Regions from separate parts of the Halodesulfovibrio sp. genome, predicted to be linked through region 2. Evidence: riboswitches for the same ligand, from Rfam matches in the RefSeq annotation. Region 2 holds a riboswitch; the other holds the start of a gene.
What was found. Region 2 has a riboswitch for cobalamin ahead of N4A56_RS10190 (sirohydrochlorin cobaltochelatase). Riboswitches for the same ligand answer to the same signal wherever they lie in the genome.

Region 1: linked by a shared signal. The riboswitch ahead of N4A56_RS06380 (ribonucleoside triphosphate reductase) and the one ahead of N4A56_RS10190 (sirohydrochlorin cobaltochelatase) in region 2 are both predicted to bind cobalamin.

The regions. Positions count from the first base shown of each region.
Region 1 covers NZ_JAOARI010000017.1:190,790-203,271, forward strand. Annotated here, with positions in the region: gene N4A56_RS06350 (DUF1566 domain-containing protein) at 1-781, opposite strand, end outside; gene N4A56_RS06355 (metallophosphoesterase family protein) at 798-1,532, opposite strand; gene gnd (phosphogluconate dehydrogenase (NAD(+)-dependent, decarboxylating)) at 1,739-2,638, shown strand; gene zwf (glucose-6-phosphate dehydrogenase) at 2,647-4,248, shown strand; gene N4A56_RS06370 (ATP-dependent DNA helicase) at 4,385-7,174, shown strand; gene N4A56_RS06375 (hypothetical protein) at 7,240-7,626, opposite strand; cobalamin riboswitch at 8,234-8,394, shown strand; gene N4A56_RS06380 (ribonucleoside triphosphate reductase) at 8,564-10,636, shown strand; gene N4A56_RS06385 (PFL family protein) at 10,732-12,102, opposite strand; gene N4A56_RS06390 (ACT domain-containing protein) at 12,185-12,482, opposite strand, start outside.
Region 2 covers NZ_JAOARI010000027.1:6,641-19,122, reverse strand. Annotated here, with positions in the region: gene N4A56_RS10215 (Y-family DNA polymerase) at 1-96, shown strand, start outside; gene cobI (precorrin-2 C(20)-methyltransferase) at 355-1,068, opposite strand; gene N4A56_RS10205 (ABC transporter substrate-binding protein) at 1,068-2,042, opposite strand; gene N4A56_RS10200 (ABC transporter ATP-binding protein) at 1,960-2,751, opposite strand; gene N4A56_RS10195 (iron ABC transporter permease) at 2,751-3,818, opposite strand; gene N4A56_RS10190 (sirohydrochlorin cobaltochelatase) at 3,821-4,705, opposite strand; cobalamin riboswitch at 4,871-5,048, opposite strand; gene N4A56_RS10185 (nucleoside recognition domain-containing protein) at 5,084-6,157, opposite strand; gene N4A56_RS10180 (sigma-54 dependent transcriptional regulator) at 6,652-8,379, opposite strand; gene N4A56_RS10175 (ATP-binding protein) at 8,383-9,978, opposite strand; gene amrB (AmmeMemoRadiSam system protein B) at 10,031-10,864, opposite strand; gene N4A56_RS10165 (tetratricopeptide repeat protein) at 10,908-12,482, opposite strand, start outside.

The sequences.
Region 1 (12,482 bases), on a different contig from region 2:
TAGAAAAACGCTTTGCAGGGTCAAACGCCATTGCTCTATCAAAAAAAGCATCCCAGTCACTATCTAAATCAAGAGAATACTGGCTTGCACGCGGAACAACATTGTTTGTATACAGAGCTTCATCCGTAGGCAACACTCCGGTAAGCATGCGGTATAACATAACGCCCACTGAAAAAATATCCGCCCTGCCGTCTACACTGTCCGGCGCTGCTTCCTGTTCCGGCGCGGCATAATACGGAGAGCCAATCCGCTCACCTTTAGCCGTGGATGTCGGCAACATTTCCCCGCGCAAACGGGATAATCCAAAATCTATAAGCTTGATTTCGTCCAGTCCGGTAATCATCAAGTTAAACGGCTTCACATCGCGGTGCACAATTCCAGCCTGATGCATTCTATACAGAGCATCAAGGGTCTGGGACGCGTACGAAACCGCAACCGTGAGAGGCAATTTCCGAGTTGGTGCTTCAACACGGTAACTTTCACCGATGACCATGCCAAGGTTACGACAAAAATACTCCATCACAAAAAAAGGCGTGTCGCCCGCGGTATCGTAGTCCCATATTGCTGCAATATTGGGATGATCGAGTTTACCCATTATACGAGCTTCTGTTTCAAAACGCGTAATCAACTCGTCCCGATCAACAAGAAGCTCCATCATCTCTGATGGTTTAAGCACCTTGAGAGCTACAATTCGATCTGTAACAGGCTGACGAGCTTTAAATACAGCTCCCATGCCGCCTCTTCCAAGAAGCCCGCATACCGTATAACGTCCAATCTTCATGAAATATTCCTGTAGCCTACGGCATCAACCGTCTGGCGTACCGTTCCGGCAAACCGCGAGCCTTCATCTTGGCAACAGTCTCAGCGGGGTCGTATGCAACACAGCGTACAATAAGCTCATGAGACTCCGTGTCCCACACAAGATATTTTGCCCGTGGGTCACCGTCCCGTGGTTGCCCTACCGCACCTGCATTTACCATATACCGGCTGATAAAATCGAGAGTATATTCCCCTTCATGCAAATCACACCGCTCTACAACGCCGTTTGCAGCGCGTACGAGTCCCAACTCATGTGTGTGTCCAAGAAAAGCAATTTGTTCGGGAAAACGAGAAAATTTTAGCAGAACTCTTTCGTCGTCCAGTTCCCATATATATTGGAAAGCAGAACGCGGCGGTAGCCCGTGAACAAACAACGCGCCGTGTAACGAAAGGACAAGAGGGAGCGAGCGCAAGTACTGCAATGACTGTTCAGAAAGCATCAACGCTGTTTTATCCACGACCTCTATGGATTGCTTGTTGAAACAGGATCGATACTTACTGCGCCCAACGCCAAGCTCATGATTTCCGGCAACGGAAATAATACCCCGCTCCTGTACCGCTTTTACGCATAATTCAGGGTCGGGACCATACCCCACAATATCCCCAAGAGAAATTATCTCCGAAACATCTGGAAAAGAATGGGTAATATCATGTAGCACATGAGTAAGGGCTTCATAATTTGCATGAATATCTGACAGAACTGCAATTCGCATATGCGGAGCATATCAGGAAGTGATTTTGCTGACAAACTTTTGCCAGTACAATTACAGCGTTCAAAGGAGATTGAGAAAAGGCAAGGCAGAGCCACGACTACGGCATATATAATCACTGAAGATTGCACTAACCGCGCAGCTCACGTACCCTGAAAACTGGATTCTTTCTTTTACCGAAACAATAGTACTTTTATCGAGGTAATCGTATGCAAATAGCAATGATCGGGCTTGGGCGTATGGGAATGAACATGGCACGCAGACTTATCAAGGACGGGCACGAAGTTGTTGTCTGGAACCGTTCCCCTGATAAAGTTGCCACCATGGTTTCGGAAGGTGCAATTGGAGCACAATCAATTAAAGAAGCAGTACAAAAACTTACTGCACCGCGCATAGTATGGTGCATGCTCCCTTCCGGTGCTGTCACCCAGAAAGCTCTTGGAGAAATTTTAGAAGCACTTGATTCTGACGACCTTGTCATTGAAGGCGGCAACTCTTACTGGAAAGACGATCAAAAAAACTCAAAAAAATTTGTCGAAAAAGGGTGCGGCTATATTGATGCCGGAGTTTCCGGTGGCGTGTGGGGATTAAAAGTCGGGTACTGCACCATGGTTGGCGGTAAAGACCGTTTTGTCCACCGCGCCAAACCTATTTTCGATTCTCTTGCTCCGCCACGAGGCTGGAAACATGTAGGGCCTGTTGGAGCCGGTCATTTTGTTAAAATGGTACATAATGGCATTGAATACGCCATGATGGAAGCCATTGGTGAAGGCTTTGATCTCATGCATAACGGTCCTTTCGATCACCTTGATCTCGGCGGCATTGCAGACCTGTGGGGACAAGGTAGCGTAGTCCGGTGCTGGTTGCTCGAGCTGCTTGTTCTTGCCTATGAGCGTGACCCCGACCTTTCTTCCATTCGAGGATACGTTGACGACTCCGGCGAAGGACGCTGGACAATACTCGATGGCGTAGAAAACGGCGTTTCTGTTCCGGTGCTGGCGCAATCTCTCTTTAAGCGTTTTGAATCACGGCAGAAAGATGTTTATTCCAACAAAATTCTTGCAGCTCTTCGTAACGAATTCGGCGGTCATGCCGTTAAAAAAGAGTAGGTGCGCCCATGCCAAGTTTTGAAGCAACCGTTGCTCCATCCTCTGCCCCCTGTGAAGAGCGCAGACCGGACGGATGCGGAGTAATTATTTTTGGTGCATCCGGTGACCTTGTATACAGAAAACTCCTTCCGGCACTCTTTCATCTGTTTATGCGCGAACTCATGCCGGAGCAATTCTATATTCTTGGATTTGCCCGCACAAATATGAATGATGACGACTTTCGGAATCGAACACGGGAAGCACTCAGCGATGCCCACGAAACGAGCGATTCTGCAATTATTGACGCTTTTCTTTCCAAATGCATGTATGTCTCCGGTGACTACAAAGATCCTGAAGCCTATAAGCGCTTGCAAAAAAAAGCTGCCAGTTGCGATTGTGATTTCTCACAAAAAGAAAATAAGCTCTTTTATCTAGCACTGCCACCACAGCTGCATCCAACAGTTGTCAGCCGGTTATCTGAATGCGGTTTAACTATGGAAGGTGAAGATAAAAATCCGTGGGCACGCGTAGTTTTTGAAAAACCGTTCGGACACGATTTAAACTCAGCACTGGAACTGGATAAACATCTTTGCTCCATGCTCACACCGTCACAGATTTTCCGCATAGATCACTATCTCGGAAAAGAGACGGTTCAGTCCATTTTGATGCTCCGCTTTGCAAACATTATGTTCGAACCGCTTTGGAATCAGCGCTATATTGATAACATCCAGATAACCGTAGCGGAATCCGTGGGCGTTGAGCACAGGGGCGGATACTACGAACAGGCGGGATGTCTGCGCGACATGTTCCAGAACCATATGTTGCAAATGCTCTCACTTGTCACAATGGAACCACCAACACGGTTTGAAGCAGAATTTGTTCAAGGCGAGCGGGTTAAACTGCTTAAAGCTATACGTCCGTGGTCAGAGCGTACTCTTAAGGAAAATATTGTCCGTGGACAGTACACCGCAGGAAGGCTGCACGGCAGCGACGCTATTGGGTATCACGATGAAGCAAACATCGCGAAAGATTCGCAGACAGAAACCTTTGTCGGCATGAAACTCTATATCGATAACTGGCGCTGGCAGGGAGTGCCTATATATATGCGTTCCGGCAAACGCCTCAGCATGCGCGAATCAGAAGTAGCAGTAACCTTCAAGCGTGTTCCACACTCCATGTTCGGGTTTGCTTCCCAGCACGAGATGCCAGCCAATATTCTGGTTATGAAAATTCAACCGAATGAAGGGGTCGATCTTACAATCCATACAAAGCAGCCGGGTCCCAAAACCTGTATGGCAAGCTTATCCCTTTCGTTTAAGTACGAAGAAGTGTTCGGCATTGTTCCACCGGATGCGTATGAACGATTATTACTCGATTGTATGCTCGGAGACCGTACCCTTTTCCTTTCCAGTGAAGGGGTAGAAGCCGCATGGACAGTCGTCGATCCAATCCTCAATTACTGGCGGGATCACCCAGAAAATGCACCACTGCATCCGTATAAATCCGGTTCATGGGGCCCTGCTGCCTCAGATGATCTTCTGCTACGAAGCGGACACCAATGGCGCAACCCACCGGAAGAACACGGAACCCATTTCAAAAGTCTGGCAAAACCGCTCATTGTGCGGAAATAAGTATTGGTACTAATCACTATCAGGGGGAAGCTTATACACGAACAGCTTCCCCCTGATAGTGAAATTTTTCCAGCCCAGAACACCTATTCACGAAATCACACCTGACAGGCATGGTAGCATTTGATATATCCATAGCATGTTTCGTCCTTTTACTACCCCTATTGAAGATATAGCCATCATCTTCGGACATGAACGCACCCGCAGCGACGGTCAGAAAAGAATATATTCCATCGCTGGGGTACGAATTTCACCAGATGCCAAGACCAGCACCTTCACCTCACACATTCGCTCAGATAAATTACGCGCACGAGAGTATGCCCATTCTCAACTTAGCGAAGCACAGTTAAAAAAAGCACCGGACGAAATAACGGCATCGGGTCATTTACAAGACTTTCTCGAAGGGGTGGACCATATTATAGGATATGTTCCCAATGGACATATCATCTCCCTTGAGCCGCTCTGCAACAATGAACGCATTATTGATGCCGCTCTGCTGGCAGATTACTTCATGCCGTGGACTGGTGCGGCTACAGCAAAATCCCTATGGGAATATTTAAACAAGCAGGAGCGCAAAAAGGTAAGCTTTTCAGCAATGGAAGGTGCTGAACTATGCGTTGATCTGCTCAAGCATGTATTCGGCACTGTTCTCAACGACACATCATACCCTGCGGCGAGCACGCTGCGCTACTACTTACGGGCAAGCAACACGCTTTTCGGTACTTTTTGCTGTCACATGCTGGAACATTACAGCGATTATTTCGGACAATCCCTCATTACTCCGGCAAGTAGACCGGAAACTGCCGATTGGGAGCAATTTTTAGACACTGTTCCGAAGCAGAACAAGGAAACACCACGACGCGAAGCTTTCACGAAGCTGCCGGAAAACGAGATTCAACAACTGTTCGATCAGCTTGCTCATAAACGTAAAGGCTACAGTGTACGTCAGCCTCAAGTAGACTACGCTACCAACGTTGCACATGCCATAAATTCTAACGCTGTCGCCTGTATTGAGGCAGGAACAGGCACTGGCAAAACGTTAGGCTACCTGCTCCCTGTAATGGAGTTTCTTAAGCGCAATCCTTCCCAACGGGTTGCTATTGCCACTTATACTAAAAGCTTACAAAAGCAACTGTACGGTAACGAACTGAACGCCTGCCGTGAACTTTTTGGGCAATATAAGGATATCCCCGTTGCGCTCATTAAAGGGAAATCTAACTATGTGTGTGCGCACAAATTAAATGACATTCTTTCCCCGCTTCTTGATGGGATAGAACTCCTCTCATGGCTGTATTTTGCCAACATTTGCTATAACTACCGTATTGCAGATTTAGATGACGTGACGCCACGCATGCGAGCCTACTTTGATGAAGGTCGTACCCTGAGCAATATTGCGCAAGAAGTATCGGCGGGCAATGGATGTTTCAGCACCCACAAACAATGCCCCGGAAATATTGTTACTGCGGAAGCTGCCCAATCACGGCTGGTCATTACAAACCACAATAAGCTTGTGCTCATGGAAAATGACACACTCTTGAGCGGACTTTTTACGCATTGCATCATCGACGAAGCAAATCATTTTGAAGACGCAGTGCGCACGACATTAAGCCCAGAAGTATCTACATCTGACATTTTTTTCTACTGCAAATACCTGCGTGAGCAGTGCCGCAAACTTATACATGCCAGATCCATTTCGGAGATAATAGAGCATCAGGCAGAAGCGGTTGTCAGTGAAATTGCGTATGCAGTAACCAAAATGAATGCACTGCGGGATCAGTTCAAACAGATGAATCAGTCTGCCGCATATGGGGCTGTTCCTGTAACGCCTGCCCATGCAGCCTTCACAGAAGGTGATGCCGCAAAAGATCTTGCTATTTTGAACAAGCACCTCAAGCGCATTCACGAATTATCGGCATTTTTCACTGGTAAAAAGGCAAAAGATCTTCCCCTCGGCTACAAAACTATCTCCCGTTGCCGCACAATGCGAACATTATTGCAGGATGTTTGCACAAACCTTGATCTGATACGAAAAGGTCTGCACGAGGACGGCACATGGAAGTCTGTTCATGTTTTCCCGCGTAACTGGCTGTTATGCGGTGGACAAGTCTACATGGGAGCGTTCATCCGTGAGTCCATCATCAAACATCTCGATACAATGGTACTCACATCTGCCACACTCACCCACCAATCCAGTTTTACTCCGTATCGGCGTTCGCTGGGACTTGGTAAAGCAGACAGAGTGCCTTTTGCAGATGAAGAAGCACCGCAAAAGCCGTGTTTCGTTGCCCGCATAGCTCCACCTTTTACACCGGACTACTCTCTTGTCGTCCCTTCAGACGCACCGAGCGGTTTATATGACCAAAAAAAGCTGTGGCTGGAATACACGTTGAAGGTCTTGCCAAAACTCATTGAATACAATGACGGCGCAACCCTTGTTCTTTGTGCAAGCTATGAGGATTTAGAAGCGCTCCGTAAAAGTCTGGAAAATACATACGACGGTAACTACCCCCTCCTTTTTCAGAGAAAAGGAGAGCCAGCAACCGCACTTATCGAAGAGTTTCGAACAACCCGCGAAAGTGTCCTGTTCGGCGTAGAAACATTCTGGCATGGTGTAGATTTTCCAGGAAAAACACTTACTCAAGTTGTGATTACCCGCTTGCCCTTCCCTGCGCCCAACTCACCACTTATGGATGCCCGAAAGCGTTTTCTGCCAGAGGCAGCCTTCTGGGATCGTTACCGCTACGAAACTGCTATAAAATTCAGACAAGGAACTGGCAGACTCATTCGACGCGAGACCGACTCAGGAGTTGTTGTGGTGCTCGACAACAGGTTACTGCGCAATCAACGCCTTGCACCATGCGCTGTCATTCAAGGAATGCGCAACATACCGGCGCGGCATCGTGGCAAAGGATGGAAAAACAAACCATAACCTTTCAAAATTTATCTGGACAAGGGAGCACTGCCCCCTTGTCCTTATTTACTACGCAAAGCTAGTTATTCTTTTTCTCTCAACTGAGGCTTATCAGAAGCTTTTTTACACATGTTCTCGTATGCATGCGTAAAAAGCTTATTCAAGTCACCCATTGAACTCATACCGCTCATCTGTCCTGCAAGATATCCATGCAGAAAACCACGCTCGTATGAAAAAACTTTGGCTAAATCCATTTCGGTTGCTTTTGGGTTCTGCTTTTTAAATAACGCTTCCCCCTCAGTGAAGTATTGCTTTGCAACGGCATTTTTACGCATTTCAAGCGCAAGGTATCCGCACTGAATTTTATTCTTATAATTTCCTGCAACGGGAGCATTACTCATTTCTTTTGGAGCAGCCACAGCAACCTGCGCAACGAGCATTAAGCTCATTGCCAGTAACAATACTCGCATATCTTTTTCCTTATTTTTATAATGACGATACATTGAGACATTACGCCACACGCATGTCCCATCATATACGCAATGCTGTCATTTTTTATCCCTGCCAAGGCTGGCGGCTACGACTAGCACGTACAAAAAACAATCGCACTATATAGCGAACCACTGCAAAAAGCATATTCTTTTCGTAGTTAAATCGTAGCGCACGGAATGATCATCAATCAGGGTATAACAACATGACTCTGATTTCCCAGACAGCCTTCGCAGAGAAGTGACAACATTTTCTTTTACGCTCTATACTCATTTTTTTAAAAGCACATTCGCAATTATCTATAATAACACCACATCTACATGTAACCGTTTCATACCCTCTTTTTCTGTAACTCAAGTCACAGTTTACAGGGCTTTGAGCGGTATTTTACGGACGCTCAAAGGCTGCTTTTTTTGCTAACTCACCGGATTAGAACACGTAAGTGCAAAAAAGGTACATCGAATTTGTGCGTAAAAAAAATATATAAATGAATCTGGATAATTATCTTGTGAATTAGGTGTGGATTTGCCCTCGTTTAGAAACTCACTACTTGATGCTAAAGAGCCTTTTTGATAGCTCTTTGCCACCCAAAGAATACTTCCTTCAGGAGCCGAAAGGCGCAAAGGAAATCCGGTCAAAAATCCGGTGCGGTCCTGCCGCTGTAATCTTGCCAGTCTTCTCAAAGACTATCGCCCACACGGTATATGAAGCAAGAAAGCCAGCTCCCTTCCTGAAGTCTACCGGCACAAACGTGCTGCCGGTATAATTCAAATAATCCATAACCTGTGCCTGCGTATATTGGGGTTCCGCCGCAGTATACACATCCCAGGCTGTTAGATGTCGAATTGCTTCGCAACGCATGCGTTCTTTTCGTGTGCCTTTCTTTTGCCATGCACTTTTTATGACGTCGGAGTTGTAATGCCTAAACAGATTCTCAAGCGCGACGGTTGTATTGAAACCTGGTCCCTCGAACGAATTGCCCAAGCGATCCTTAAAGCACTCAAAAGCAGTGGCATCAAAGACCCACTTCTTTCTAAACGCCTTGCACGCAAGGTTGAGGAAAAACTTGCCAATGTAGAAGCTCCAGAGCAAGAACAAGTACAAGATACTGTGCAACAAGTGCTTATGGAAGCTCGCTTGTATGCAGTAGCTGAGCGTTACATCATTTACCGTGAAAAACGCCGTGAAATGCGTACACAAAATCAGGCATACTTTGACGTATCCAGCATGATTGAAAGCTACCTTGACCGCAGTGACTGGCGCGTTAATGAAAACTCCAACATGGGGCATTCATTCCAAGGTCTTATTCTTCACATGGCTGGTTCCGTTCAGGCTCGTTACGTGCTTGAAAAATATCCGGAAGAAATCCGTCAGGCTCATACTCACGGTTACTTCCACATTCACGATCTTTCCTTCGGTCTTGCAGGCTACTGCTCCGGCTGGAGTCTCCGCGATCTGTTGCTTGAAGGCTTCAACCTTGAAGGTCGCTGTTGTTCTGCTCCTGCAAAACACTTCGACTCTGCGTGCGGTCAGATTGTAAACTTCCTCGGAACATTGCAGAACGAATGGTCCGGTGCACAGGCGTTCAACAACGTTGATACATACCTTGCACCATTTATCCGCAACGATAACCTTGACTACCCTACCGTTCGTCAGCAGATTCAGAAACTTGTTTACAACCTGAACACCACTTCCCGTTGGGGCGGTCAAAGCCCGTTCACCAACTTTACCTTCGATATGGTTGTTCCTGCACACATTGCTAACGAACCAATCATTATCGGCGGCGCGTTCCAAGACTCCACATACGGTGACTACCAGAAAGAAATGGATATGATTAACCGTGCATTCCTCGAGGTTATGCTCGAAGGTGACGCAGATGGTCGTATCTTCTCTTTCCCAATTCCTACATACAACGTTACCAAAGACTTTGACTGGGATTCCAAACCAGCTCAGCTTCTGATGGAACTTACAGCTAAATACGGCGTTCCGTATTTCCAGAACTTCATCAACTCCGATCTTAATCCGGAAGATGTTCGTTCCATGTGCTGCCGTCTGCAAATGGATCTTCGCGAAATCCGCAAAAAGACTGGTGGTCTTTTCGGTGCTGGCGACCTCACCGGCTCCATCGGTGTTGTTACTCTGAACTTGCCTAAACTTGCCTACCTTGCACACAATGAAGAAGATTTCCTCGACCTCGTTGAAGAATATGCAGAAATGGCAAAAGAATCTCTCGAGTTCAAACGCAAACTTTGCGAAAAGAACCTCGATGCTGGCATGTTCCCGTTCTCTCGTCGTTACCTCAAAAACGGATACAAAGGTCACTTCTCCACCATCGGTCTTATCGGTGGTCACGAAGCATGCCTCAACCTGCTCGGAAAAGGTATCGAAACAGAAAGCGGTCTGCGCCTCATGCGTCGTGTACTCAACCACCTGCGCGCTCTTACAGTGCGTTTTCAGGAAGAGACAGGCAACCTGTACAACCTTGAAGCAACACCGGGTGAAGGCACTTGTTACCGTCTGGCTAAAACAGACAAAGACCTTTACGCAGACATCGTTTCTGCCGGTAGTGAAGTTCCGTACTACACCAACTCCACTCTGCTCCCTGTAGGTCTTACTCAGGACGTTTTCTACGCTCTTGAGCACCAGAACGAGCTGCAAACCCTGTACAATGGTGGTACTGTATTCCACTCCTTCCTCGGCGAAGCTGTACCGGAACCGGAAAGCGTAAAGAATTTCCTCATCAAAGCGATGAGCAATACTAAAATTCCTTACATTTCCGTAACGCCTACCTTCTCCATTTGTAAGGAACACGGCTACATCAACGGCGAACACTTCAACTGCCCGACATGTGGCAGCGAAGCAGAAGTATACACCCGCGTTGTAGGGTACTACCGTCCAGTAAAACGCTGGAACAAAGGTAAGCAGGAAGAATACCGCGAACGTCAGGAATACGCACTGTCTGCGGTAACTGATTGCTGCTGCGGCAACTAGTCTGCGCGTACGATACTATCAATAAAAAAGCCGTTCTGCTTATGCAGAACGGCTTTTCTTGTATAATCGGCAGGGATAAAAATCTAAAGGACAGCCTAGTTCTTCAAACTATGAATAGGCGCAGGAATGCGACCGCCAAGTTTAATAAACGGCTCTGCATTTCCACCCGGTACAGCCATAATTTTCGCTTCGCCAAGCAGACCGCCGAAGGAAACATTTTCGCCGACACCTTTACCCGGAACCGGAATAATTCGTACAGCTGTTGTTTTGCTGTTAATCATGCCGATTGCCATTTCATCTGCAATGATACCGGAAAGAGTCGAGGCTGTGGTATCCCCCGGAACTGCAACCATATCAAGACCTACAGAACAAACGCTGGTCATGGCTTCAAGCTTTTCCATAGTCAATGCACCGGATGCAGCAGCCGCAGCGATACTGGAATCTTCGGACACAGGAATAAACGCGCCAGAAAGACCACCGACATGTGATGATGCAAACGCACCACCTTTTTTCACTGCATCGTTGAGCATAGCAAGAACCGCAGTGGAACCCGGTGCACCAATAGAAGAGAGTCCGACAGCTTCAAAAATCTCACCGACAGAGTCACCCACTTCCGGAGTCGGAGCTAATGACAAGTCCGCCACACCAAAAGGAAGTCCGAGACGCTCTGCCACTTCTTTACCGATGATTTCACCGACACGGGTTACTTTAAACGCAGTTCGCTTAATAACTTCGGCGATGTCGCCAAGGCTGTTCGCACTGCCATCCTGCACGGCACGATCAATAGCTTTTTTAACAACACCGGGACCGGAAACACCCACATTGATAACTGCTTCCGGCTCACCCACACCAAGGTAGGCTCCCGCCATAAACGGTACATCTTGCGGAATATTGGCAAAGACAACAAGCTTTGCACAGCCAAGACCGTCTGAATCTGCCGTGCGCGCTGCGATATCTTTAATTCGCTGCCCCATAAGTGCAACCGCATCCATATTGATACCGCTACGTGACGATGCAACGTTAATAGACGAGCAAACACGTTGTGTCACTGCCAGTGCTTCCGGCAGGGAATCAATCAAGGCACGGTCGCCCTTGGTCATACCTTTTTCTACAAGCGCACCAAAACCACCGAGGAAATCAACACCCGCTTCCTGTGCAGCTTCATCAAGCACCTGACACGCCTTAACCATCTGTTCCGGCGTAAAAGAAGAACATACAACACCCATCGGGCTTACGCTGATACGTTTATTAACGATTGGAATCCCGTACTTGTCGCCCACCTCATTACACGTAGCCACAAGTTTTTGAGAATAATGTCTGATCTTGGTGCGAACTCTATCTGCAAACACGTCAAAGTCGTGACTTGCACAGTCAAAAAGGCTGACACCAAGCGTAACAGTACGAACATCCAAGTGCTCATTTCGGAGCATAGCTAAAGTACTGAGTACTTCACGATCTGAAAGCATCTTTTTTCCTTATAAAATGATGTACACAAAAACTCATCTTATACAGCTGCGACAATCAAGTAATGATTGTACCACATCTGAGCTACACAGGTTGCACCCTGTGCACCGCTTCGAAAATATCCCTATGCTGAACGCTCACCCGCAGCGAAAGCTCTTCCGCTTTGGTATTCAGCGCACCACGTAAAGCTGCAAGCTCTACAGAACCGGGGACAGTTACCTCAAAAACAATAAGAGCATGTCCATCCGGCTGATCTTTAGGAACAATAGCTTTCAGGTTGGCAATATTCACATTAAACTCACCAAGAATACCTGAAATTGCAGCAACCAGCCCTTTCTGGTCAGGGCCATCCACACTTACCACAAATGGCTGTGGATTTTCA
Region 2 (12,482 bases):
GCAGGAGAAGGGTTGGGGCAGCCTTGGAAAATGAAGCAAGAAAGATTGTCCCCCAGATACACAACTGACTGGGCAGAGTTGCGTGAAGTTGATTGACCCGCATTGTGTCCCATGCGCTTCGTTTTTTTAAATGATGTTACAAAGAAAGACTGCCGTCCAAGGAAGGCAGTCTTTTTAATATTGAAACTAAGGTGATAAAGCCGCGCATAAAAATTAACCAACGAGCTTGTATCGCATAATAAAAAGTTTGAAAGGGGGTCTGGGGGAAAACTTTTCAAAGTTTTCAGCCCAGCCGCCGGAGGCTCACTCGAAGAGTAAAAAGAGACCTCCCCAAGTGCTTACAAAAAAATCCAACTATTTAGTCACAGGAATAAGCATGTGAGAGAAATAGTGAGGCTTTTCCGGTGCGTCATCAATATTGCGGGCGATAATTTCCCCTTCCATGCCAAGGCGTGAAATAAATATCGCAGAATTTTTTCGATTTGTTTTGCGAAGGAGTTCTTTGAGTTCCGCGAAGTTTTTATACGTTTTTAAAATAACAGCGTTATCGACTCTGTTCAGAAGCTGTTGCGTATCTTCGGTTGCGCGTACACCGGATGCTAGCAAGAGGTTTTCACCGGATTCACAAAGAATAGTACCTGTGCGTGCAGCTGAAGCTTGATATGAGGTGATTCCCGGTACAATTGCAATAGCAAAGCTTGGGTCAAGTGCTTCGAGTGTGCGCTTCAGGTAACCGAAAGTAGAGTAAATAAGCGGATCACCTAAGGTGAGGAACGCACAGTTTTTACCTTGGCGAAGCAGGCTTGCAACTATTTTTGCGTTTTCTTCCCATGCGTGAAGCAATACTTGCTCATCACGGGTCATTGGAAATCCAAGATGCACGACTTCGACATCGGATTGCATGTGCGGCTCGGCAATGGATAGCGCTGTTGAATAATCGTTTTTAGTAGATGAAGCAGCAAGGACGATATCAACGTTTGCTAATACCTTAGTTGCTTTAATGGTGAGTAAATCCGGATCGCCTGGACCTACTCCGATGCCGTACAGTGTGCCTGATAAAGCGGACATTAGATGTCTCCTGAACTATGTGGATTGAGTTGTATTCTGGTTGGGTGCAGCAGAGCTGCTAATTCTTCTACAGCGGTTACGGCACGGGGACCGGGACGTGAATAGCTGGATTCATCAATAATATAAACGCGGTTGTTTTTTACTGCTCGAATAGTGCGGAAGTGAGCCCGTTGTCCTATCGGTTGCGGGTTCGGGTTCATAGCGCCTTTTTGGATAAGGTATACTTCCGGATCGCGCTTGATTACTTCCTCTTCATTTATGCGGACTAATTTTACAGTGACATCCATACTATTGGTTCCACCTGCATGCTCAATAATGTCATTAACAATAGAAGCGCGCCCCGCACCGAGCAGATTAGGGTAACGTACTTCAAAGAAAACAGAAGGCTTGTGTGGAACAGTTGCAAGTTGCTGTGCGACGTGCGCAAGCCTAGCTTGCAGATTGTTGCAGACGGTCTCCGCTTTATCTTCAGCAGCAGTAAGGACGCCGAGCCGCTTGATGACTGAGAATAGTTCCTTAAATGTTGTTACAGAAAAGAAAGCTACTGGAATGCCGAGCTGCTCGAGCATTTTAACGGACTCCAGTGCTTTTTTTCTGCCACCCATCTGGAGCACTATATCTGGGCGAAGTCCCGCTACAAGCTCTGGGTTAGGACGCATGTGCGTGCCTATCGACGGCTTGTTCAGGATGGAAGGCGGAAGTGTGTCCGCTTTGGTGCGGGCTACAATGATGTCTTCCTTACCTAGTTCTCCCAATATTTCGTTGAATGCTCCGTATAGTGCAATGATGCGAGTTGCAGGGCGCTGCAACTCGATTGTTCTGCCAAGGTCGTCTACGATTTTGACAGAAGCGGGATGGACTTCCGCTGATGCTGGACTCGCAAGCGCAGTACTAGCGCAAAGCAGAGCCAGGAGTAAAAAAAGCTTGGGGTGCACCAGTAACCGGATGACTGAATGTATGGATTGGTGTTTCATAAATTTGGGTCAGTTTTTCATCGGTAAAAACGTCTTCGACAGTGCCGTCCTGAACTATCCGTCCATGTTTGAGAAATATCAGACGGCTACAGTAGAGGGCAGCAAGATTAATATCGTGAATAGCTGCAATTACAGTTGTTCCGGTTGTATGTCTTTGCTTCAGCAAATCGAAAATTTCTAGGCTTCGGGCTACATCAAGACCAGAGGTTGCTTCGTCCAGAAGCAATGTGCTGGTTTGTTGTGCAAGTGCCCGTGCAATGAGTACTCGTTGAAATTCTCCACCCGAAAGCTCTCGTGCTGATTTGTATGCAAAGGCATCGGTTCCTGTGGCTTGCATGCAGCGCAAGGCAATTTCTGTATCTTCGGCACTGTATCCACCCAGAGGGGATATGTACGGATAGCGCCCCATGAGTACGAGTGACAGTGCTTCGATATCCGGTGTTTCCCCAGTATACTGCGGCACGGAAGCTATTTGGGCTGCACGTTGCTTAGGTGGTACCTGAAGCAGGTTTGTGCCGTGTAATGTTACAGAGCCTTTTAGCGGTTTGCGGATTCCTGAAAGTGCCATAAGCAGCGTAGTCTTGCCACTTCCGTTGGGTCCAAGAAGTCCGACCATTTCGCCTTGTTCTATTGATATCGAAATATCATGCAGGACAGCCTTTGAAGAATATCCCGCAGACAAATTTTTCAGAACAATACTCGCAGACATTATCGGCTACTCCGCTTCATGGAACGGTGCAGGAGCAGGCAGAAAAAAGGACCTCCAAGAAGAGCTGTGACAACGCCGACCGGCAGTTCTGCACCTTCCGAAAGAACTGTGCGTGCTAATACATCAGACCAGAGTAAAAGCAATCCGCCAATAAACGCAGAGCTTACGAGCAATGGTCTATGTTCGCCACCTTGAACAAGACGTACAAGGTGTGGCACAACTAGCCCCACAAAACCAATAACACCTGAGACCGCGACGGATGCGCCGGTAATCATGCTTGCCCCTACAAGAAGCCATAAGCGGACGCGGCTGGCATTCATGCCTAACTGTTGAGCTTGCGTTTCACCAAGAGCTAAGATGTCCAGCTCGCGAGAAAACCTCCAGATGATTGCAACCCCTAAGGTGTACCACGGTAGAATGAGCTGCACATGCTGCCAGCTTCTTCCTTGCAGACTGCCCATAATCCAGAACACAATAGATGCGACTGAATCTTCATCAAGTGATTTGACGAGCGAGATAAGCGCTGCGAGAAATGTTGCGACAACCACTCCGGCTAGTACAAGCGCATCGCGTTTGAGTTGTCCTCCCATGCTGCCAAGTGTGATAACTGCTGCAAGAGCGAGTAACGCACCTGTGAGTGCCGCAAGAGGGATAATACCTATTCCCGCAAGATACGGTATGGAACCGGACAATCCAAAAAATATAGCAACAGAAGCACCGAAAGCTGCTCCACTGGATACTCCGATAGTGAACGGATCAGCCAGTGGGTTGCGCAAAATGCCTTGGAAGACTGTGCCGGAAACAGCCAGCCCGCTTCCTATCAGTAGCGAAAGAATAATTCGACTGAACCGAATTTCCCAAACAACGATGGCATTAGTGGTTTCACCGGAGATGCCGACAGGAAAAAGGTGTTCTGCGAGTGTATGGAATACCTGCCCCAACGGGATGTTGAGCGGGCCATACGAAGAAGCCAGAACAGCAGACACTACACAAGCGCAAGCAGCAATGCTGGAAAAAAGAATGCATCGACGTGCACGACGTTGCGCAATGTCTGCTGAACTAGTCATAATTACAGAGCGCTAAACGCCTCTTTCAAGTGTGCAACCCACTGTGCAACAACAGCATCGTATTCGCCTGTACCTTTCAGTACAGTTGTAACATTGAATCCTTCTTTAGTAAGAATAGATTTCCAGCTGTCGTCTTCTGGACCAGCCATGTCGTTGTGTGCGTGGTCACCAGCAACAGACATGAGAGGCATGAGCCAAACTTTTTTGATGCCTTTAGCTTTCAGGGTAGGAATGATGTTGTCGAGAGCTGGGTAGCCTTCTACAGTGCCAACATACATATTAGAATCCTGTTCCTGAAGGTATGTAGCAAGACCAGGGTAGTAAATGTTGCCCGGATCGTGTGTGCCGTGTCCCATAAAGATAACTGCTTCATTTTTTTTACGGGCAGCAGGAACAAGTGTAGGTAAAATTTTGGACATAGAAGCAAGGTCTGCTGGAGTGTGCATCAGCGGTGCACCAACTTCAATGTGACTGATGCCTTTAGGCATGCCATTGAATGCAGAAGCTGTTTCAAGAATGTCAGAAAATTCCTGACCAGGAATTGTGTGCAAGGACTGTACAACAACATGTGTAAAGCCTTCATCACCCATCTGTGCAAGAGCAGCAGCAGGGGAAGGTACAATCATTTTTTCGGTACGTTTAATTTTATTACGGATGATTGCAGCAGAGTAAGCCCAGCGGATTTCTGTATCAGGAAATGCTTTGGCAACTTCTTCACCAATATTATCCAGAGAAACACGAGCTTCAGGTACAGATGTGCCAAATGCAACAAGTAAAATGCCCTTTTTACATTCTTTAGCTTCTCCGTGTCCAGCAAAGGCAGGGAGAGATAAACTAAAAACAAGAGCGACAGCGAGCATGAGTCGTAAAGAACGACTGCGGATCATGGCAAAAGCCTCCAACGTTTGGGGCGGGGTATATGGCGCAGAGCGGTGCATGACGCACCGATAGCGAAGAGTGTTTTGCAGAACAAGACCCCGTGTTTGCAAAATCGAGCCTGATATTCACACCGGACGAAATGTAAGGCAGGAACTTTCGTAGGTAATATTCATGAATATCTACAGTTTTCAGGCAGGTCTTCCGGCTCGTTCCTCTTTATCCGACCTTCCCGGCAGAGCCAGTGGTACAGCGTGGATAAAGATTAGATAGAACTTACGGCGGCGGGACCGCTCCCGATTTGCACGGGATTCCCTATTAGGCTTTTTGAGCACCTGAAGTGCGGCACTTTACACGCAATGAATTTGTGCGGTCAAGCAGTGATATTGTTAACTTGCAATCCAAAGATAGAGGATTGTTACGCAGATAAGGCTGCTGATACGTAAAAGCTGACTCATCAAAAGCATGGGAAAACCGATCTTAAATGTAAATACACCAGTTTGAGATGGCAGTTGGTGTCGCAGGGCGCGAATAGGAGTGGCAACAATTGTTCCAAGAACAAGGGCAAGAACTAGTTGCGTTGTTGTTAACGAACCGCCATCCAGCAGCGCTCCCGCAGCAGCAATACCAGTTGTAAATTCAGCAGCTACTGCAAAGACTACAACGCTGACTGCTTCTACAGGTAGGTAGGCGGATGTAACCCAGCCAGCTGCGGATGTTCGTAAATATTCAAACATGCCAGCTTGGTTTAGTGCATATATAAGGAAATAGACAGGAGCCGTGACAGTGCAGATGCGAGTGAATCGTCTGCGAAATGCGCTTAAAATTTTAGCTGCGGAGGTTTTTCGATTGGCAGGCTGGTCGGTTATTTCGTTATCCGTTTTATGCGGCGCAAATGTAATTCGTGTCCATATGAGTAGACCAATTGTGCGTATCAGTGCAGCAAGACCGTTAAGAGAGAGGTAGATTATTCCCGCAGTGCGCGTCATTGGTACTATGATGAAAAAAGTCGTCGGAAGATGGAGAAGAAAGACTGGAAGCCCTGTGTTAATGAGATAACTTAGTTTCATCTCCTGCAAAGAAATTTTATTTTCCTTCCAGAATGTCATGAGCATAGTGTTTGCCGCTGTTCCAGAAAAAAAAGCAGTGGTGAATGCTGCGCCGGATTCATCTTTAAGATTTCCGAAGCGCATAACTGGACGAACCAGAGTGGCAAGAAGCGGTGCCCATCCCATTCCCTCAACAGCGATACCTACAACGAGTCCTATCCCGAGAAAACAGAGCATCCTCAATAATGGGCGAATAAGTCCCGGCCATGCTTTGCCCCATGAAAGTAGGCTTGGGTCGTTTGTAAGTATGACAGCAAGCGCGGTCAGTGAACATAGTGCAGCGATGATGAGCGCCTTAGCAGATCGTTTTGGTTTGCGTTTGCGTGAGGTGGGAAAGGTAGTTGCTTGAGACATGGTTTCTCCTTGCGGTGGTGGTACGCCACCCAAAGAGTAATTTCAAGTCGTCAGATAATCAGTGCACAAGGTAACATTGGCTGCCGTTTGTTACGGAATGCCGAAGGTTGGGGTGTACGATAGGTATAAAAAATCGCGCTACAGCAAGCTGTAGCGCGTATTTTTCAATCGACTAAGCGATCAAGGAAACCGGATAGCTTTCGCCGGTACGAAAAAAGTATTTCCGCCAAACTTTGTCCGACACTCGGAGGAAATTTCTTTTCAGGAGCAGACCATTTCTCCTGCACTGGTGGCTATATACCAAGAACCATGCCATGTGTGATAATAGATTGATAAAACTGATGAAAATATTATTTATTATAAATGATAACGGTTTTCTTTGTGAAAAAGTCGAAAAAGTAGATCGATTGTCCGTGAATGCGGAAGTTTTGTCCGTAATAGCGGACAAAACTTATGTGCTCTATCCTAAAACGAGGACATCTATGTGTAGTTGCTTATTTTTTAACAGGGTATTTTTTGAGCAAATCGTACAGATACGATCTTGAAAGACCGGATAGTTTGCAAGCTGTAGCAACCTTTCCTCCCGATAACATCATAAGATGTTGAAGGTAATTTTCAAAGATTTCATCTCGAAACTCAAAGAAGGGTTTGATTGTATTGCTTGAATTTTTCTTGTCCGGAATTGCGGAAATGTAAGGTATTTTGTCCGTAATCTCGGAAATAGGTATTTCATTGCGTGTGTCAAAGCGTGGTGAAGACTGGACGATGACGACTTCTTTTGTGCGATGTGTGTTGCTATCTGCTTGAATCGTTTCAGCGGCAGCAACAAGAGCACGTTCTTCTTCGGGATTACCATTAGAAGAACTTGCTTGCACAGGAGTTCGCCCCTGTATTGATGGACGTGTTTGCTCCACAGGTGAAGTTGCCAGCCTTGCTGTATAGTTATCAGGGGCATTTTCTAATTCGCTGATGCTACAAGACGCACCTTGGTGCAACGGAACTTGGTTGCTTTCGGTAAGGGCTTTAATTTCCTGCTGGGTCTTGTCAGCTGCAGCGCGCGCAATATTGATGCGGATATGATCGGGAAGGTGACGGCTAAAAATTTTAGGCGTTTCTTTGGCTGCTAGTACAGCACGTTCCAGAGTATGTATCAGCTCTCGAACATTTCCCGGCCATGAGTATTCCTTGGCTAGGTCAAGCAAGTCTGGAGAAATGCCTTTGGCTGGCATGCCGTATTTTCCGCAGAGTTGTTTCACATAGTGCTCAATAAGATGCGGGAGGTCGTCGGTTCTGTCACGAAGAGGCGGAAGAGCCATAACCACGGTGCGGATTCGGAAAAGCAGGTCGCTACGGAAGGTTCCGCGGGCAACCATCTCATCCAGATTTCTGTTTGTTGCACAAATTAATCTGAAATCTGATGTTTTTTCTGTACGTGCTCCCACAGGGCGGAATCGATGTTCCTGCAATACTCGAAGGAAAATTTTCTGCATAGCCAGCGGCAGTTCACCTACTTCATCAAGAAAAAGCGTACCGTTGTGGGCTTGCGCTACAAGTCCTTCTCTATCTTTGTCTGCTCCTGTAAAGGCTCCTTTCTGGTGTCCGAATAAGATAGAACTTGCGAGAGTTCGAGACATGGATGCACAGTCCACCGCCACAAAAGGACCATTTGCACGAAGACTGTTTTCGTGCACGGCACGGGCAAAAACTTCTTTACCTACCCCTGTTTCACCAAGAAGTAATGCAGATGCATCAGAGGATGCGGCTTCCGCCACAAGTGAAAGGCATTTTTTGATACCGGCACTATTACCGATAATCCCGCTGCGTTTGAGTTTTACAGATCCATTGCGGGCGGGACGTTTGCCCCTGTAGTCAATGGCACGAATAAGCGGAAGCACCATGCGATCAATGGCGCTTTGTTTTTCGACATAGTCCCATGCTCCGTTGCGGATTGCTTTTTCTGCTCCGTCAGGAGTCGGTGTTCCTGTCATGACAATAATTTCAGGATGGCCGCGCATGGCGTTGAGTTGCGCAATCGCTAGCAGACCGTTTCCATCTGGGAGCTGTGTATTAAGGTATACGATGTCTGTGTCGTGTTTGCGACCGGATGCAAAGGCTTCCGCAAGAGATTTAGCCTGCTTGCTTCGATGTCCAAGACCGGTAACAATCGAAGCTAATGTTTCGGAAAAAACAGGGTCGTGATCGATAATAAGAACGCGCGCCATACCCTACTCCTGATGGTCTTCCAGTGCAGATTGCACAAGCTGAAAAATTCTATTGGTGTTCAATGGCTTATGTGCCAGCGTCGGTACTCCTGCTTCCAGTGCAATCTCGCTTGTTATCGGGTCTGTTGGGTCAGCGCATAAAACCAGACGTGTTGACGGGTGCACTCCCAGCAGGATGCGCGCAAATTCAAGTCCGTTCATTTGAGGCATTGCAAATGTCGAAATGATTAAGTCAAAGGAATCAGGTGATTCAAGGAAAAGTCGTAGTGCCTCTACGCTGCCGGAAACAGCCTCAATACGGTACCCAAGGGGAACGAGCAGGCTTCTCCATTTCCGGATTTCTTGTTCTTCAGGTGAGACAAGCAAAATACGTTCGCTCCCTAATCTTGGAGACGGGGCAATAGGAAGTGATTGGTCAATTTCCTGATCGTAAAACGGGATATACAAACAGAAGGTAGAGCCAAGTCCTTCTTCGGATAACACGGTAATACCACCATCATGCGCACGGGCTATACCGTGAGCAACTGCAAGCCCCAACCCTTGTGCATCTTCGTGCCCGCGAGTGGTAAAAAATGGATCAAAAATTCTTGGAAGAAGTTGTTCAGGAATACCGACACCTGAATCTTGAACGGTAATTCGAAGATATTTCCCGGGGATAAGGTCGGCTCGGAATGCTCCTGTGCGCTCATCAAATTCTACTTCTGCCATGCGTACAGTAATGCGCCCTTCGGTGTGAATTGACAGTAGCGCATTTTCTAGCAAATTATCGATGACCTGTCGTATCTGTCCCGCATCGGCAAGTACTGTCCGATTATTCGCGCTGATCTCTTCAAAAAGTTGGATGTGGGTAGGCAGGGTAGAACGGAAATCGCCAATAGCTTCTGTAAGAACAGGTTGCATGGTCGTAGGACGCATTTCACCTTTTCCCTGTCTGCTGATGGTTTGAAATTGCTTAATGAGAGCCATCGCACTATTGGCAGAACCCAAAATTGTATTGAGATTCCGTTGTACCTGTTCATTGCCCGAACTTTGTTTGAGTGCAGATTCTGTGCTGCTCACAATTGGGCGGATGAGTGTGCTGAAGTCTGATGCAATACCTCCGGCAACAATTCCTATAGCCTCCATACGTTGTGACTGACGAATCTGCTCGTCTATGATGGCTTGCTCTGTTTCTGCATCTTTACGCTCGGTGATATCAACAAGAGTTCCTTCATAGTATTTGATGGAACCTTTTACAGTGTACACGGTTCGGGCGTTGATAAGTACCCACATGAGCAGACCGTCGCGACGGCGAAATTGCATTTCAAAATTTCTAACTTCGCCTCTATTTTTTAGCTCGGTCAGCAGATCTAAAAATCGTGCAGCATCAAGTGTTACCTTGTCTTTATCAACAGGGAAGTTGCGGATCATTTCACCGGGAGATGCATAGGCAAATATTTTTGCCAGCGCCGGATTGACGAGAAGAAAACGCCCGTTACGGGCTTTGCGAAACATTCCCTCCACAGCATTATCAAAAAAACTACGCACGTCAGTTTCGTCCTTCTGAGAAGGGCGGACGTGGATATGACGGGAAGATTGGATGGAAGCGGGTGTCGACATAGGGGCACAATACGCACCCCGCAAGCACATGGCAATGGCGATTTTGCGCTTGCTATGGGCGGTCGATTATAGCGCCTGCGTACCCGACAACTTGTGATGAATCGCCTGTGACAGCGCCGGAATTTGTATATTCTACAATTTCAGCCTGTGTTGCTCCCAGTGCTTCGCAGGCGATAAGACCGACAGTCATCGGGAGTACACCGCACATGCTTATGTTGTTTCGGACAACCGTGGAAAGAAGCCCTTGTGCGTCAATTGACTGAACATAAGAAAGTGCGAGCGTGTCCATTTTTTTTGCAGCTTCCGCAGAGACGTAGTGGCTCATATCTGAGCTGACAACAATGCAGCTGTCAGGATTTTGCTGAAGCGCGCTGGCAAGCACTGTACCTGCGAATGCAAGTGTTTCTTGATTGCTGGTGGCAATTGCTACCGGAACAATACGTGCTTTTGGTGCTGCAATTTGAATGAAAGGCAAGAGTACTTCGAGAGAGTGTTCACCTATGTGTGCCAGTGTGTCAGCTTCAAAAAAAGAATTTGCTGCCAACAGCTGGTCGCGTGCATGCATGTCTATAGGAACTGCCCCGAGAGGAGTTTCCCAGCTGCCGCCACTCCATACGGATATCGGTGCTCCTCGACCCGTATGATTCGGGCCGAGGAGATATATTGTATTCGAAAGGTTGGATGAGCCGAAGGTACAGCCAGCGGTTTGACCGGAGTACATGTAGCCAGCGTGTGGAGCCATTGCAAGAAGAGTACGGGCACTGCGTTTGATACCACGTTGCAGATATGCTTCTACTTCTTCACGGAGCTTTTGTGCGCTTGCAGTATAAAACTGCCCTGCAACAACAGGTGTACGAGTAGCAGCGGTTGTTCCGGCTGTATTCATCAGGCACTCCTTCAAAGGCTTTGCGTCGGCTTATTCCTACAATTTATAGATTTCCTGTAGGAGAGTAGGATGATGCATCATTTGAAAGACCATATGTATTGAGGTCGGATGTCGCCATTCTGCCGTACAGGGACTTAGGGTCTGCTGCAACTAACTGGGTAAGAATATCTTTCCACTTCGCAGTATCGCCTGTCTTTTTGTATAGGGTAGCAATTCTGTACCGCATTGCCGGATATCCCGGATCGCCTTCCGGTACGGCTATTGCGAGTTCTCTTGCCCACTCAAGTGCATCGTCAGAGCGTCCTGTTCGTTCGGTAATGTCTACAAGTGAATTAAGCAGATCTCTGATTTTACTTGTGTCAGCTTTTTCTGGGTCTTTAGCCGCAATTTCTTTAAAGGTGCGTAATGCTTCGAGGCTAAGCTTGTATGCTAGCTCAAAGTCTTCGCGCCTTTCGGCATCTCGTGCAAGGAAGTAGTTGATATACGCTTCTTTGCTCCGCGGCATATCTTCAACTTTTTTGAGTCGAGCCCATAAGTTAACGGCTTTTTCTGGATCATTGAGGTTTTCGTATGCCAGAGCCACTGCGTAGTCGAGTTGGTCTCTACTTTCTTTGTTAAGTTCCCATAACTCAATGCGGCGCGCCAGCTCAATGATACCGTTCCACTGTTCATTATCGACGAATACTGAAAGTGCGAGGCTTAAGCCCATTTCTGAATATTGAGGCACTTTGAGGTTCTGGAAGAAAGGATCAAGAATTTCCAGCGCTTTGCTCGGTTTATCTTTTTTCCACATAGAAAGAGCGAGCGCAACACGGCTTTCAGGAGTAAGTTGTGGCTCCTGATTGTGTACAATAGGGAAGTCGTCCCATATTTGTAGAATTTTCTCGTAGTTTTCTTCTTTAATGTTGTTTGCAGTCAAAATACTGAAGGAGCGCATGGCAACTTCTTTGACACGTGGAATCAGCACATGATTCGGGTATTTTTCTTTAAATGCTGAAGCCGTTGCAAGAGCTTCAGGATGCTGGTTGTTCCACAAGTACCAGATAGCTTTTTTTAATCTTGCAAGTGGAGCAATTTTACTTTCGGAATGCTCCGTAATAATTTTAGAATAAATCTCAAGTGGCTTTAAGCTGTATGGCTTATCAAACACTGAGAACATATCTGAAATTGTCGGAGTATCGTATTTGCCTTCTTCTGCAAGACGCATGAGCGATACAAGACCACCGTCACGATCTGGAAACTTGCGTACTGCTTCTTCGTAAATTTCACGTGCAGCTTCAAATTCTTCAGTTTCGAGATAAATATCACCGAGACGGGCAAGAACCATATCGGCATCGTCACCATCAGGATCAATGTTGTAGTATGTCCAATAGTGCGTACGTGCTTCATCCGGTTTACCGAGACGATACGCAACATCACCCATTTGACTCAGGAATGGCGGATAGTCGAGATAGAAGCGCGGCCAACGTTTTTTAACGTAGTCAACAATTTGGTAAGCCTGCTCGTAGTAGGCAAGTTGGTACAAAGACTTTGCAAGCCCGACACCAGCTTCGCGCACGAATTTAGTGTCTGGATATTTCTGTACAATGTATTGGAAATTATCCGCAGCTTTCTGCCA